DNA from 2 places in the Ferrimonas sp. YFM genome. Region 1 is predicted to be linked to the other one. Evidence: predicted binding sites of a transcription regulator. Region 1 holds the regulator's gene; the other holds the start of a gene.
What was found. The regulator sigma-54, encoded in region 1, starts transcription at its own class of promoters, with help from an activator protein. The targets are predictions, from matches to a motif close to GTTGGCACGNNNNTNGNNT.

Region 1 (7,259 bases):
GGGCACCAGCCTGCCGGAGCTGGCCGCCTGCGTCGCCGGCGTCCTCAAGAATGAAGACGACCTGGCCATTGGCAACGTGGTTGGCTCCAACCTGTTCAATATTCTTGCGGTGCTGGCGATTCCGGCACTGCTGGCCCCGGGCCAGGTGGACGCCAACGCCGCCGGCCGGGATCTCTATATGATGCTGGCCACCAGCCTGGCGCCTCTGCTGCTATTGTGGATGAAAAAGCGTCAGATTCTGGGACGCATCGAAGGGCTTATCCTTCTGGTTGTATTTATTGCCTATCAGGGCATGCTGTTTAGTCAGGCGGGTTAAAGGAGCAAAGCGACACCATGACCAACCCCTCTCAACTGCGTCAATGGGGACGCGAAGTGATCGATGTGGAGATTGAAGCCCTGCAGGGGATGCAACAATACATCGACGACAGCTTTGTGGCCGCCTGTGAACAGCTCCTGGCCTGTCAGGGCAAGGTGATCGTCATGGGGATGGGCAAATCCGGTCACGTGGGCAACAAGATTGCCGCCACCCTGGCCAGTACCGGCACCCCCTCCTTCTTCGTCCACCCCGGCGAGGCCAGCCACGGCGACCTGGGGATGCTCACCGAGCAGGACGTGGTGGTGGCCATCTCCAACTCCGGCGAGGCCAGCGAAATCATGACCCTGATGCCGGTGATTCGCCGCCTGGGCATCCCGGTGATCGCCATGACCGGCAAACCGGACTCCAGCCTGGCCCGACTGGCTCAGGTGCACCTGTGCATCAAGGTGGAGAAGGAAGCCTGCCCCCTGGGTCTGGCCCCCACCTCTTCCACCACCGCCACCCTGGTGATGGGGGACGCCCTGGCGGTCGCCCTGCTGCAGGCCAAAGGCTTCACCGCCGACGACTTTGCCCTGTCTCACCCCGGCGGCGCCCTGGGGCGCAAGTTGCTGCTGCGCGTCGACGACCTGACCCATCGGGGCGAGCACCTGCCCTGCGTCGAGGAGAAGGTCCCCCTGTCCGAAGCCCTGCTGGAGATCTCCGCCAAGGGACTGGGGATGACCTGTGTCACCGATGCAAACGGCATACTGACCGGCATCTTCACCGACGGCGACCTGCGCCGGGTGCTGGATGCCCGGGTGGAGATCCACAACAGCACCATAGGTCAGGTGATGACCGCCAACCCCATTACCCTGGCGGACAACATCCTGGCGGCCGAAGCCCTCAAGTTGATGGAGGAGCGCAAGATCAATGGCCTGGTGCGCATCGACGACCAGGGTCGGCCCGTTGGCGCCCTTAACATGATGGACATGCTCAAAGCGGGAGTACTCTGATGACCATGATCGATACCCTCTATGGCCCTGTATCCCAGGACAACCTGGACCGTGCCGCCAACATCCGACTGCTGGTGTGTGACGTGGACGGCGTCTTCTCCGATGGCCGCATCTACCTGGGCAACCAGGGGGAAGAGCTCAAGGCGTTCCACACCAGAGACGGTTTTGGCATCAAAGCCCTGCAGGGCACCGGCGTTCAGGTGGCGGTGATCACCGGCCGCCGCTCCGAGATTGTCCAGACCCGCATGAGCGCCCTCGGCGTCGCCCACATCTACCAGGGCGTAGAGGACAAGGTCAGTGCCTATGAGGAGCTGAAAACCACTCTGGGTCTTGAGGACCATCAGTGCGCCTACATCGGCGATGATCTGGTGGACGCCCCGGTGATGGAACTCGCCGGCCTGTCCGTGGCGGTCAACGACGCCCACCCGTTGCTGCTGCGCCAGGCACACCTGGTGACCGGCACCCGCGGCGGCTTTGGCGCCGTCCGTGAGCTGTGCGATCTGATCATGGAAGCCCAGGGCACCTTCAAGGACGCCAAAGGGATGAGCGTATGAAGCGCGAAGGGATAGCCATTGCCATCCTGTTTGGTGCCGCCATCCTGCTGACCTGGCGCTCCATGGTGATGAAGGACCAGGCCCAGGTGGACGTCAAACCCAGCTACCAGCCGGACTTCGTCGCCGAGAACCTGCGCAGCCGCGTCTACTCGGAGTCGGGCCGCCTCAGTGCCGAGATCAGCGCCGACCAGATGGAGCACTACCAGGCCCTGGCCCTGACCCGCCTGCAGGAACCGGACTATCTGCTCTACCCTGAAGACAGCCAGGGGCAGTGGCGGGTGCAGGCCACTCAGGGGCAACTCAGCGACGGCCGCCACGTGGTACTGGAAAATGATGTTATCATCACAGCCATCGAGCCCAATGAACCACTTAAGACCATCACCACCGACTATCTGGAACTGGACCTGGAGACGATGATCATGACCTCCAACCGCCAGATCAAAGGCAATGGCGAGGGCTTTAACATCACCGCCAAAGGGTTGTGGGCGGATCTGAATTTGAACCGGATTGAATTAAAGAGTCAGGTAAATGCCATCTATGAAACCCATTAAACTGCTTCTGGCCGCCATGATGCTGCTGGGCAGCACCGGCGCCGCAGCCCTGGACAGCGACATTCACGAGAAAGTGGAGGTCAAAGCCGATAACTCCAGGGCGGATCTGCCCAACGGCATGCTGATCTACTCGGGCCGGGTTCGCATCACCCAGGGCACCCTGCTGATCAACGCCGACGAACTGCGTGCCGAAGCCACCGACGACAAGGTGGTGACCACCCTGATCGCCTCCGGTTCTCCCGCCACCTATCAACAGATGATGGAGAACGGCAAGCTGGCCCAGGCCGAAGCCGCCGAAATTCGCTACGACATCCAGAAGCGCATCCTGACCCTGAAGGGGAAAGCGGAGATGCGCCAGTCCGGCAGCCTGGTCCAGGGCGACACCATCCAGTACGACCTGGAGAAGCAGATGCTGGTGGCCGAAGGCAACAAGGATGAGCAGATCACCACCATCTTCCAGCCTGCAGAAACCGATCTCAAATCCCTGGCCGAGCCCAAGGAAAAGAAAGAGGGTGAGAAGCAGCAATGACCCGCTCAACCCTGACCGCAGAGAAACTGGCCAAGGCCTACAAGGGCCGGGAAGTGGTCAAGAACGTTGGCCTTGAGGTCAGCACCGGCCAGATCGTCGGCCTGCTGGGCCCCAACGGCGCCGGCAAGACCACCACCTTCTACATGGTGGTGGGCCTGGTGCAGAACGACCGGGGCCGGATCCTCATTGACGGCGAGGAGATCACCCTGCTGCCGATGCACAGCCGTGCCCGCAAGGGGATTGGCTACCTGCCTCAGGAATCCTCCATCTTCCGCAAGCTGTCGGTGTACGACAACCTGATGGCGGTGCTGCAGACCCGCAAGGGCCTGAGCCAGTCCCAGCGGGTAGAGAAGCTGGAACAGCTTCTGGAGGAGTTCAACATCACCCACATCCGCGACAGCCTGGGAATGAGCCTGTCCGGCGGCGAGCGCCGCCGGGTAGAGATCGCCCGGGCCCTGGCTGCCGATCCCAAGTTCATCCTGCTGGACGAGCCCTTCGCCGGCGTCGACCCCATCTCGGTGATCGACATCAAGAAGATCATCCAGCACCTGAGAGATCGCGGCCTGGGCGTACTGATCACCGACCACAATGTTCGGGAGACTCTGGACGTCTGTGAACACGCCTACATCGTCAGCCACGGCGAGCTGATCGCCCAGGGTGAACCCGCCGCCATCCTAGAGAACAAGCTGGTGCGCTCGGTATACTTGGGCGACCAGTTCAAGCTATAGTAATTTGAACTCCCGACCAGGAATACAACCGGAAATAACAAGAAGGAATAAGGACAGGTTGTTGTAAATGAAGACTTCTCTACAGCTAAAGCTGGGACAGCAGCTCACCATGACCCCGCAGTTGCAACAGGCCATTCGCCTGCTGCAACTGTCGACGCTGGATCTCCAACAGGAGATTCAGGAGGCTCTGGATGCCAACCCCCTGCTTGAGGTCGAGGAGGATCTCAGCCCAGCCGTCCCCGACACCCCGGACACCGCCACCCGGGATGAGTTGGAGCCCGCTCCGGAAGCCGCCAGCCTGGACACCAGCGAGGCCCTGAGTCAGACCGACATGCCCGATGACCTTCAGGTCGACACCTCCTGGGACGAATACTACACCTCCTCCCCGGCCCCCATGTCCAGCCGGGAAGACGACATGCCCTTTCAGGGCAGCACCGGCGACAGCCTTCAAAGCCATCTGCTGTGGCAGATGGAACTGACCCCCATGTCCGATACCGACCGCGCCATCGCGGTGGCCATCATTGATGCCACCGACGAACGCGGCTACCTGACCCAGACCGCCGAAGACATTCTCGAAGCCATGGGCGACGATGAGGTGGAGCTGGACGAGGTGGAAGCGGTGCTCAAGCGGGTGCAACGATTCGATCCTGTGGGCGTCTGTGCCCGGGATCTGGCCGAGTGCCTGCTGGTGCAACTGAGTCAGTTTGATGGGGGAACCCCCTGGCTGGCAGAGGCCAGGATGCTGATCCAGGAGCACATGGATCTGCTGGCCAATCGCGACTTCCGCGGCCTGATGCGCAAGACCCGCCTCAAGGAGGAGGAGCTCAAAGAGGCGATGGAGCTGATCCAGACCCTCAACCCGCGTCCCGGCAGCGCCCTGGTCAGCGATAACGACCAGTACGTGATTCCCGATGTGGCGGTCTCCAAGCGCAAGGGGCGCTGGGTAGTGGAACTCAATCCGGACACCATGCCCAAGATCCGCATCAACGAACAGTATGCGGCCCTGAGCCGCAACAGCCGCAATCAGGCAGACAGCCAATTCGTTCGCGGTCACCTGCAGGAAGCCAAGTGGTTCCTGAAGAGCCTGGAGAGCCGCAACGACACCCTGCTCAAGGTGGCCAACTGCATCGTCCAGTTCCAGCAAGGCTTCCTGGAGTATGGTGACGAGGCGATGAAGCCCATGGTGCTCAACGATGTGGCGGAAGCGGTGGACATGCACGAGTCCACTATCTCCCGGGTGACCACCCAGAAATACATGCATACGCCCCGTGGCATCTTCGAGCTGAAATACTTCTTTTCCAGCCACGTCAGCACCGACAGTGGCGGCGAGTGCTCATCCACGGCAATTCGTGCTTTAATTAAAAAATTGGTTGCTGCTGAGAATCCTAAAAAACCTCTCAGTGACAGCAAAATGGCGGAGCTGCTGGCAGAACAGGGAATCAAGGTGGCGAGACGGACCATCGCCAAGTACAGGGAAGCCCTGGGCATAGCTCCATCCAATCAGCGGAAACAGCTGTAACCAGCAAAAAAGGAGGAACCTATATGCAAATCAATCTGACCGGTCATCACGTCGAGATCACAACCGCTCTGAGAGATTATGTGCACACCAAGTTCGACAAGCTGGAGCGCCACTTTGACCATATCTCCAATGTCTACGTGGTGCTGAATGTGGAGAAAGCACAGCAAACCGCCGAAGCCAAACTGAACCTGAGTGGCCGCGAAGTGTACGCGACCCACCACCACGACAACATGTACGCTGCCATCGACGGCCTGATCGACAAGCTGGACCGTCAGGTTATCAAGCATAAAGAGAAAATTTCACGCCATTAATCATGGACATAACCACGTTACTCAGCCCGGAGTGCGCCACCATCGCCGCTCCGGGCCTTAGCAAAAAGCGCGCCCTGGAGATGATCTCCCAACTGGCGGGCGAGCATCACGGCAGTCTCAACCCCCAGCAGCTGTTCGAAAGCCTGCTGGCCAGGGAGAGGATGGGCAGCACCGGCATCGGCAAGGGAATCGCCCTGCCCCATGGCCGGCTGGCGAACATCGAGCGCCCCATCGCCGTGTTCATCAAGTGCGACGAAGCGATCCCCTTCGACGCCATCGATGGCAAGCCAGTGGACCTGCTGTTTGCCCTGTTTGTCCCCGAGGACGCCGTACAGGAGCACCTGGCCACTCTGGCCGCCATGGCCAAGACCCTGCAGGACAAAGAGACCTGCCGGGCACTGCGCAAATGCAGCAATGACTCTGAGCTCTATGCCCTGGTGACCTCGTGAAACTGATCATCCTCTCCGGACGTTCCGGTGCCGGCAAATCCGTCGCCCTCCGGGTCCTCGAAGACCTGGGCTGCTACTGTGTCGACAACCTGCCCGCGGTGATGCTGCCCTCCCTGGTGGAGGAGATGCTGGATCAATGCGACACCCTGGCGGTCAGCCTGGACATCCGCAACCTGCCGGACCAGGCGGAACAGATTCCTGAGATACTCAAGCACCTGCCGGATTCCATCGAGCGACAGATCTACTTCCTGGATGCGTCGGATGCCAGCCTGATCAAGCGCTACAGCGAGACCCGCAGACTGCATCCCCTGTCGCGCAGCGGCACTTCCCTGGCGGAGGCGATCGCCTCAGAGACCCAACTGCTGGCCCCCATTCGCGACCTGGCCGACCACAGTTTCATGACCGATGGCCTGTCGGTCCATCAGTTGGCCGACGAGATGCGTACCCGACTGCTGGGGCAGGCGGAACGGGAACTGCTGCTGGTGTTTGAGTCCTTCGGATTCAAGCATGGCATCCCCAAGGATGCGGACTACGTGTTCGACGTACGCTTTCTGCCCAACCCTCACTGGGATCCCGCCCTGCGTCCCCTCACCGGCCTGGACAAGCCGGTGCAGCGCTACTTCGCCAAGGAGTGGATGGTGGCGCGCTTTATCGAACACACCGAAAACTTTCTGCTCAACTGGCTGCCGATGCTGGAGCGCAACAACCGCGCCTACCTGACCATCGCCATCGGCTGTACCGGCGGCCAGCACCGCAGCGTCTACATCGCCGAACAGCTGGAGCAACGCTTCCGCCAGCGGCAGAAGCAGACCTCGGTCCGTCATCGTGAACTGGACAAACGTGAAGCTGACAAGAACCCTTAAGGTGGTCAACAAGCTGGGCCTGCACGCCCGCGCCGCCACCCGGCTGGCGCAGCTGGCCCACAACTACGACGCCCACATTCAGGTGGTCCATGGAGACCAGAGCGCCAGTGCCGACAGCGTGCTGGGGCTGCTGATGCTGCAAACCTGTCAGGGACAGGAGGTGACGGTGATCTGCGAAGGCCAGGACGCCGAGCCCGCCCTGGAAGCGGTCACCCAACTGTTCAGCGGGCGATTCGACGAATCAGAATAAAAAAACCGGAGCCTGGCTCCGGTTTTTTGTTTTTCGACACTAGGTCCCCAATCAGTTACCGGCCACCTTCATGGCGCTCAGCAGGATGGACCCCGTCTTGATGCTGGTGCGGGGATCCACATCTGTGCCCACCGCCACCATATCCCGGTACATCTGCTTCAGGTTACCGGCGATGGTGATCTCGTGCACCGGATACT
Region 2 (7,259 bases), 940 kb from region 1:
TCAGGCTTTGGGCCATGCCGGGGGGCAATATGCCTTCTCCGGCGGCGGTGATACCGGCTCCTGCCGCGGTTGCGGCGGCAAGCCAGTCAGTGCCGTCGCCGCCTTCCGCCAGTACTTCCAGCGGTTCCGAGGCGGCTTCGCCAAACTGCCAGCCGGCGACACTGCCGTCGTGGAGGTAGGCGGCCACGGGGGACATGGGCTGAGCGGCGGTGAGGTTGGTCACTGTCACTTCGAAGCTGACCATTTCCGGTGGCGGCGGTGCGGTGCTGTTGTCATCGTCATCGTCGTGGCAGCCCACCAGCAGGGCGGTGGCCATCAGGCCCAGGGTAAGTGTGCGCTTCATGGCGGCCTCCTTACTCTGCTACGGTGACGGTGATGCGGGCCACAGGGTTGAGCCAGCGGTGGATGCGGCTGTCGACATCACTGATGCCGCCGGTGGCGTTGGTGTCACCCAGGTTGCCGCGATGGATGTGGACCTTGGCATTGGGTTCCATGTCGGTCACGCCGGTGGCACCGCTGCCGCCGCCGGTCCCGGGGATGGCGGGCATGCCCGGAGTGCCCGGTGCGCCCCCTGCGCCGGCCACCAGCACCTCGTCGTTGGCCTCGGTACCGGCGTCATAGGCGTTCAGGTTGATGGTGTAGGTGCCTGGCTCAGAGGGGATCGGCCAGCTGTCCAGGCCGACGAATCCGTCGTTGCTGGGCAGGATCATGGCGGTCAGGGACAGCACCATCCCTTCGGTGACGTTTTCCAGGGTGGCACTGGTGCTGGCGGCGGGCGCCAGCAGACCGGCAGCGGGATTTTCTGCGGAGATGGCGCTGATGCTGTTGGCTATGGTCACCAGACCGCTGATGTCTCCCCCTTCAGCCATGGCGGCCAGCTCCGGAGAGGCGTCGGTGCCGGACTGGAACAGGTGGTACTGACTGTCATGGGCGGTGATCAGCAGAGGGGTGAAGTAGATCCCCTGGGTCAGGTTGGTGACCTCCAGGGTCAGGGTCTGTGCCTGAAGGGCGGGTGCGGCCAGCAGAGCGGCCAGGGCCAGAGGCTTGAGTGTCATGGTCTTCCATCTCCCGATTGATTGAGTCACTTCAGTCTAGGGAGCAGGTATCAACAGGCCTTCACGGATTTATCACGATTTCATCACAATTGCGTTGGGGCGCTGTGATGGGGATTGGTCTTTCCAATTACCAATATTTATGACCCAGTAATCAAAACGTCTAATTGACTAAAGGGAAAGGTGGAATAAATTGCCTGGGCGAATATCAGCTGAGAAATAAATTAAAATCCCTCCGGGTTAACGTCCTGAGAAATATGTTAATTAAATAAATGGCGTGCTATTTTAACCCTTCGTGGGATCCCTGCTTGATCGACCCGGAGCGACTGAAGTCGCGACTGACTCTGCGCCAAGATGGGGCGTTGAACCCCATTGTGGCGGGATTTCTGTGAAAGACGCAAAGCAGATTTTCAGTAATTGGCATTCAGTGTGCCAAATTGGGCGATCTTCATGAGATCGACACTCCAAGGCAGGAGGTCGATTATGTCTGAATTTTTAAAGTTAACGTGCTAACGCTCAAACTTTTTGTTTTTGGCTTTCATTAAACGTGGCGTAGCTAACATTCGAGCGTGTTTTTCAGGCGTACAGTGGGTCCAGATTTGCGTTTTAAGGAGTTCATTGATATGGAGCAGGAAGCTAAGTCCGGGCTCAATTCTAGCCATTGGGCTTCGCCGGTGCACGCCCGTTTCCGCCAACGGGACCAGGCACTGTTGCGACTTGGGGAGAGTCTGGTGAAAGAGCAGGGTATTGTCTCTTTCCGCTTCTCCGAATTGGCACCCCGTGCTGGGTGCAGTGCAGGGACGCTGTATAAGCACTTTAACTGTAAAGAGGATCTGCTGGTCGCCATCTTCGCCAAGCATGTGGAGCTGTTGACCGAACGTCAGCCTGAGCTGATGAACGCGGACCTGAACCACGCCGAGCGCTGGCTGGCGATGCACCTCTATGGCGCCATGGCCGTGGCCCACACCAGCTGGTCTCTGGGCTTCAATGCCCTGGCCGGTGCCGAGGGGATCGTGGATAAGGTGAGTGATTACCGTCTGCAGGAGATGCAGATGTTTGTGGATCAGGCCTGTTCGACCGCCAAGCGGGTCGTGGAAGCGGCACGTATTGAAGGGCAACTGGTGTCCGATGATCAGGAGATTGAGGTGGCCCACGCCACCATGGTGGCGTGCCAGCGTGGTGCGACGACCATGATCAACAACCCGATGATCGCCCAGAACCTGAATTTCAACCAGATCCACAAGCTGTATGACAGCCTGGCGCTGATCACCGGTACCTTGAACTGGCGGGTGGGGCTGATCCCTGAATCCCGTGACCGGGTGATCAAGGCCGTGGAGGAGCAGTTGATTGCCCTTCAGCAGGAGCACGACCTCACTGCGGTGTTCTAGGGTTTGACAGCCCTTTAGGCGGCGTGGCGGCTGCCACGGGTCAGGTTGGCTGCAAAATCGGGCCGGCTGGCCAGTAGCCGCTCTCTCTGCTCTTCGCTGAGCTGCCCCTCGGGCAGCCTCAGCACCTTCCGAGTCAATTTCCCCCTGGCCATGGCGGTGATCTTCAGCGGCGCCACCGGTCCCTCAATCGCATACTCCTCCACCGAACCCGCGCGGGCAAGAATGCCTGACTCCATCAGGGCACTGACGCCATGGTGGTTCAATGGCATGGGCACGCTGCCGCGAGCCTGCAGAATGAATTCGCGCAGGATGGCCCGCTCGGTATTGTCCAGGGTCTGTACCTTCTCCTCCATCAGCAGCTTTTGTTGGGCGGCGAGCCGCTGCTGCATGATGCGGCCGAAGATAAGGCGCCCGGCCAGGGTGGCCAGGTAGGCACAGCTGGCGACTACCGCCAGGCCCAGCCAGGAGGCGTAGTCGGTGACCCACTGTTGCAGATACAGAGACTGAGCCCACTTAACCGGCAGCCACAGCAGGGCCAGGCTGGTGACCAGAAGCCACAGGGCCAGCTTGTAGAGAGGGGCGTTGGTCAGGGCTTGGATATGAGAATCCTGACTTCCCATGGTGGTGAGTCCTCGTGTCGGAAAATTGGCGGAAACGGGCAGCCCCCATTGTAAAGCAAAAGGGGTGCCAGCTTACAGGCCCGAATGCGGCGGCCTGGGCCTGAGAAAAAGGTCCTGAGAGATCAGCAGCCTCTAGCTATTGGGGTTCACCAGGGGTTCGATCTGAATGGCGTTGCCGTCGTTAAACAGCTTGCTGGGGCCGTGCTCCCTGGCACTGGTGAGGTTCTGAGTGCCTATCTCCACCTCCACCTGGGGATAGAGGCTGTGACTGACACTGATGGCCACCCGGTTGAAGAAGCTGGCCAGCTTCTCGTCGGTTTCGGCCAACAGCAATTGGGCTTCGGCCAGCCTGACGCTGTTCTGCTGCTGTGCCTGGGTGAACTGAGCCACCAGGCGCTTGCGCTCTTCGTCGGTCTTGTCCTTGGCCATGGAGGCCTTGTTGACCGCCTGGCGCAGCTTGTAACTCTGGGCCAGCAGGGCCTGCTCTTTCTGGTGATACTCCTTGGCCATGGCGCGCAGATGCTGCACCCCGAGGCCTGCCCGAATGCGGCTCTGGGTGGCGGCGCGGGAGCCCAGGTTGATGCAGTTCACCGAGTGGGTGACCTGAGTCAGGCCGCCGACGATGTCTCCCTTCTTGCCATTGGGCACCCCAACGGTGAGGTTGTTGCCGCTGTGGGACTGACAGTGCACCAGTTGGGTTTGGACCAGGATGTCGCCCCCCGCTTTGAGATGGGCATACTGGGCGAAGGCCACGTGGATTTCGCCTTCGGCCTCCAGGGAGGTACTGAGTTTGCTGTTGTCGATCAGTCGGCCGATCACCCCTTTGCCGATGACGATGTCGCCGCCCGCCTTGAGCAGCTCTCCGTCGACAAAACCGTTAACCGTGATGTCGCCCCCCGCCTGAACCCGCATCTCCTCATCCACATTGCCGTTGATCACCACGTTGCCGTGGTAGTTGATGTGGCCGGTGCCCACGTTGACGTCTTTGAGGGTCAGGACCTCGACAATCTCCAGCCCATCCTTGGTTTCTTTGGGCTGGCCGTCGGCGCTGGCCAGAAGCAGGTTGGGATCATTGTCGGCGGTGGTGGTGCCCTTGCCCGCTTTCAGTTTGCGGTCCTTGCCGGGTTTGGCTTTGAGCACCTCGCCGATGACGTTGTAGCCGTCGACACCGGGTTCGGCGTCGTGTTTGCGCATCACCTCGTCGCCAGCCTGTACGGTGACAATCTCCCCCAGATCGCGCATGTCCACTTTGCCGTTGTCGAGGATCCTTGGAGTCATCAGTCGCTCGCGGTTGAGCTGAACCAGGCGCTCCAACTGGGCGTCCCGGCCATTTTTTGCGGGCTTACCCTTGGCGATGGTGGCACTGATGCTTTCGCCTGGGGAGGCGGACTCTGCCTGCTTCAACAGGGTGTTGATGGCGTTTTTCAGCAGTCCGTTCTGAATGGCGAGGGTCTGGAGTTCCTGGACCAGCTCTTTAAACCCGATGCGGCGCCCACCCTGGGGGGAGGTGAGGGTGGCGGTGACCTCCATCTTGTCGGTGGAGAGGTTGAGTTTGCACTCTCCGTCCACCTTCATCGCCAGCGGGATACGTTGTACCTGAGCCTTGTTGGCGCCCTTGGCCTGATGCTTCAGCAGTTGCAGCGCCTTGCGAACGTCGTGGTCGAGGAAGGCGCAGTGGCGATAGGGGGAGCTGTCCACCAGAGACTTAAGCTGACTCAGTTCCACTAGGGCATGCTTTTCTGGGGTGAGATCCACACAGAGGGTCTGGTGTTCTTCGTCGAAAAAGAGGAGGTCCGGTCCTATCATTGCGCCATTACTTTTGCTAATTAGGCGAGTTCAGCGAGTATACCGGATTGTTGACAATGGGGAATAGCAAAAAGCCCCGACCATGGGTCAGGGCTCAAAAATTTGGTGCAGAAGGAGAGACTTGAACTCTCACGTCCTAACGGACACTAGCACCTGAAGCTAGCGCGTCTACCAATTCCGCCACTTCTGCAAATATCGAATAATCGATTCAGGTCTTATTTTTTTGTCGGCTCACCATCTCAAAGAGAATGGTGCAGAAAGAGAGACTTGAACTCTCACGTCCTAATGGACACTAGCACCTGAAGCTAGCGCGTCTACCAATTCCGCCACTTCTGCATTTAGCCGTGGTATCGATGAGTGGTGCAGAAGGAGAGACTTGAACTCTCACGTCCTTGCGGACACTAGCACCTGAAGCTAGCGCGTCTACCAATTCCGCCACTTCTGCTCTGCATTTCCTCATCGGTACGGAGGCGCATTATAGAGAGATTCCGCGCCCCGTCAACACCATTATCCAATTAGTTTTTCGTTCGAGCAAATTTTAATCCGAAACTCTGAGATGAGAGTAGATTTTGAACTTTTTATCCTGTGCGGCGATGTTGACCCTGCCGAAGGCCTTCTCCAGGGCGTCACCGTAGGGCAGATGGTGGTTGGCCACAAACAGCAGTTGGCCGCCGGGTTTCAGGTGCTTGCGGGCACCGGCAATGAAGGCCTCGGCGGTGGCGAAGGTCTGTTTGCCCGCGTGATGGAAGGGGGGATTGGAGATGATCAGGTCGAACTCGCCCTCCACATCGCTGAACCCATCTGAGGGGTAGACCCTGCCATCCAGGCCGTTGGCTGCCAGGGTGGCCTGACTGCAGGTCAGGGCAAAGGCGTTGATGTCCACCATCTCCACCTGAGTCAGGGGGGCCTTGGCTTTGATGGCGGTACCTATGGTGCCGGCGCCACAGCCAAAATCCAGCACCCGGCCGTTCAGCTGGGGCAGGTGCTCGAGGAGCAGGGCGGTACCCGCATCCAGCTCTCCCTGGCTGAATACCCCGGGCAGGGCGCACACCTCGACCGCCGGCTCTCCGGCGAGGTAGGACGATGTGGCGGTCAGTTCCGGCAGCGCCGCAGGCTGACTGATGCCCATCAGCATCTGGCAATGGGCGCCGGTGGCGTACTTGCTGACAGGGTCGAAGTGGGCCTTCATCAGTTTGGGGGCACTCTTGATCCCCCCTTTGTTGTCGCCCACCAGGAAGCAGGGAGTGCCCTCCGGCAGTCGGGCAGCCAGCCACTGCAACAGATGATTGGCCAGGGCCTTGGCGCCGGGCAGCACCATGATGGCGGCGTCCACCTCTGGCAACGGTTCGCTCAGGTCGCACCCGAAGTGGAGGTCGCAGGTTTTGAGCTGCTTCAGTTGGCGGTAGACCAGGTAGTCGTGAGTCAGGGCGGTGACTGTCATTCCCTGACGCTGCAACTGAGGAATCAGGCCATCGGCCATGGGATTCAAAATTAAGAGGCGCGGACCGAGCTCGTCTGCGTACTTCTCTATCAGGCGGCTGGGGTTGGTCAGGGTCATGGCGTGTCTCGGGCCGAGTAAAAAAGGGTCGCCAGTATAGCATTGAGATGGGTCCTTGCCTGTAGTTGCGGAAGTTCGACAAATTTTTCAGTCCGTTCCGGGAGCGGCGGTTCCCTGTTCTACACTAAGTTTCATAGGATGTTCTTCGGAGCAGGTGCGGTAATGGATTTGTGGCGACTGGCCCTGCTCAGTGGGGCGGGTGTCGCTGTCCTTCAGGAGAGACGATGAGCCGTTCAAAGGCCCTTCCTTTTATCAGTCTACGCTGGAAGTTTCTGTTGGTGCTGGCTGTCATTATGACCCTGCTGACTCTGTTATTGGGGCAGCTGGCCCTACGTCATTTCGGCCAGCAGCGGGAGCTGTTCCTGGCCCAGCAGGCCGAGTTTCTGCAACGGGACTATGGCCAGACCCAGGAGATGCTGATTGGACAGCTGGCCTCGGTGGGGCGGGTGCTGGAGCAGAGGCTGGCTCAGCAGCAGGATCCCTATGGCGGGCTGAGGGAGCAGTGGCGGGAGCTGCGAGGCCTATGGCATCTTTCCGGTCTGCATCTGCACGACATCCAGGGGGAGAATCTGTTGTCACTGGGGGGGTATCCTCTGCCCAACGACAGCTGGTTGGATTCTCTGGAGTCCAGGGACCAGCAGTTGAGCCGCGCCCGCTGCCGGCCCGGCTGCATACTGGAGCTGGCCATGCCGGTTCCCCTTCAGGGAAAGCTGCACATCCTGGTGCTCTCCACCCCCCTGGAGCGCATCCCCGAGATCCTGGCCGACCATCATGATATCGAGCTGGCGATCCTGGGCCCCACCCAGGAGAACAGCCTCAATCCCTGGAGCCGTCC

Region 2: QUE41_RS02320 (superinfection exclusion B family protein) is a predicted target of sigma-54. The motif match lies at 3,114-3,132, and genes of this name have one in related genera.

The regions. Positions count from the first base shown of each region.
Region 1 is NZ_AP027368.1:4,200,250-4,207,508, forward strand. Features, by position in the region: gene QUE41_RS19425 (calcium/sodium antiporter) at 1-316, shown strand, start outside; gene QUE41_RS19430 (KpsF/GutQ family sugar-phosphate isomerase) at 334-1,308, shown strand; gene kdsC (3-deoxy-manno-octulosonate-8-phosphatase KdsC) at 1,314-1,862, shown strand; gene lptC (LPS export ABC transporter periplasmic protein LptC) at 1,859-2,413, shown strand; gene lptA (lipopolysaccharide transport periplasmic protein LptA) at 2,400-2,942, shown strand; gene lptB (LPS export ABC transporter ATP-binding protein) at 2,939-3,670, shown strand; gene QUE41_RS19455 (RNA polymerase factor sigma-54) at 3,738-5,189, shown strand; gene hpf (ribosome hibernation promoting factor) at 5,213-5,500, shown strand; gene ptsN (PTS IIA-like nitrogen regulatory protein PtsN) at 5,503-5,949, shown strand; gene rapZ (RNase adapter RapZ) at 5,946-6,812, shown strand; gene QUE41_RS19475 (HPr family phosphocarrier protein) at 6,790-7,062, shown strand; gene pmbA (metalloprotease PmbA) at 7,114-7,259, opposite strand, start outside.
Region 2 is NZ_AP027368.1:473,080-480,338, forward strand. Features, by position in the region: gene QUE41_RS02305 (spondin domain-containing protein) at 1-343, opposite strand, end outside; gene QUE41_RS02310 (spondin domain-containing protein) at 354-1,055, opposite strand; gene QUE41_RS02315 (TetR/AcrR family transcriptional regulator) at 1,676-2,440, shown strand; gene QUE41_RS02320 (superinfection exclusion B family protein) at 2,455-3,060, opposite strand; gene QUE41_RS02325 (flagellar assembly protein A) at 3,193-4,866, opposite strand; tRNA gene QUE41_RS02330 (tRNA-Leu) at 4,970-5,056, opposite strand; tRNA gene QUE41_RS02335 (tRNA-Leu) at 5,116-5,202, opposite strand; tRNA gene QUE41_RS02340 (tRNA-Leu) at 5,225-5,311, opposite strand; gene QUE41_RS02345 (methyltransferase) at 5,405-6,424, opposite strand; gene QUE41_RS02350 (putative bifunctional diguanylate cyclase/phosphodiesterase) at 6,649-7,259, shown strand, end outside.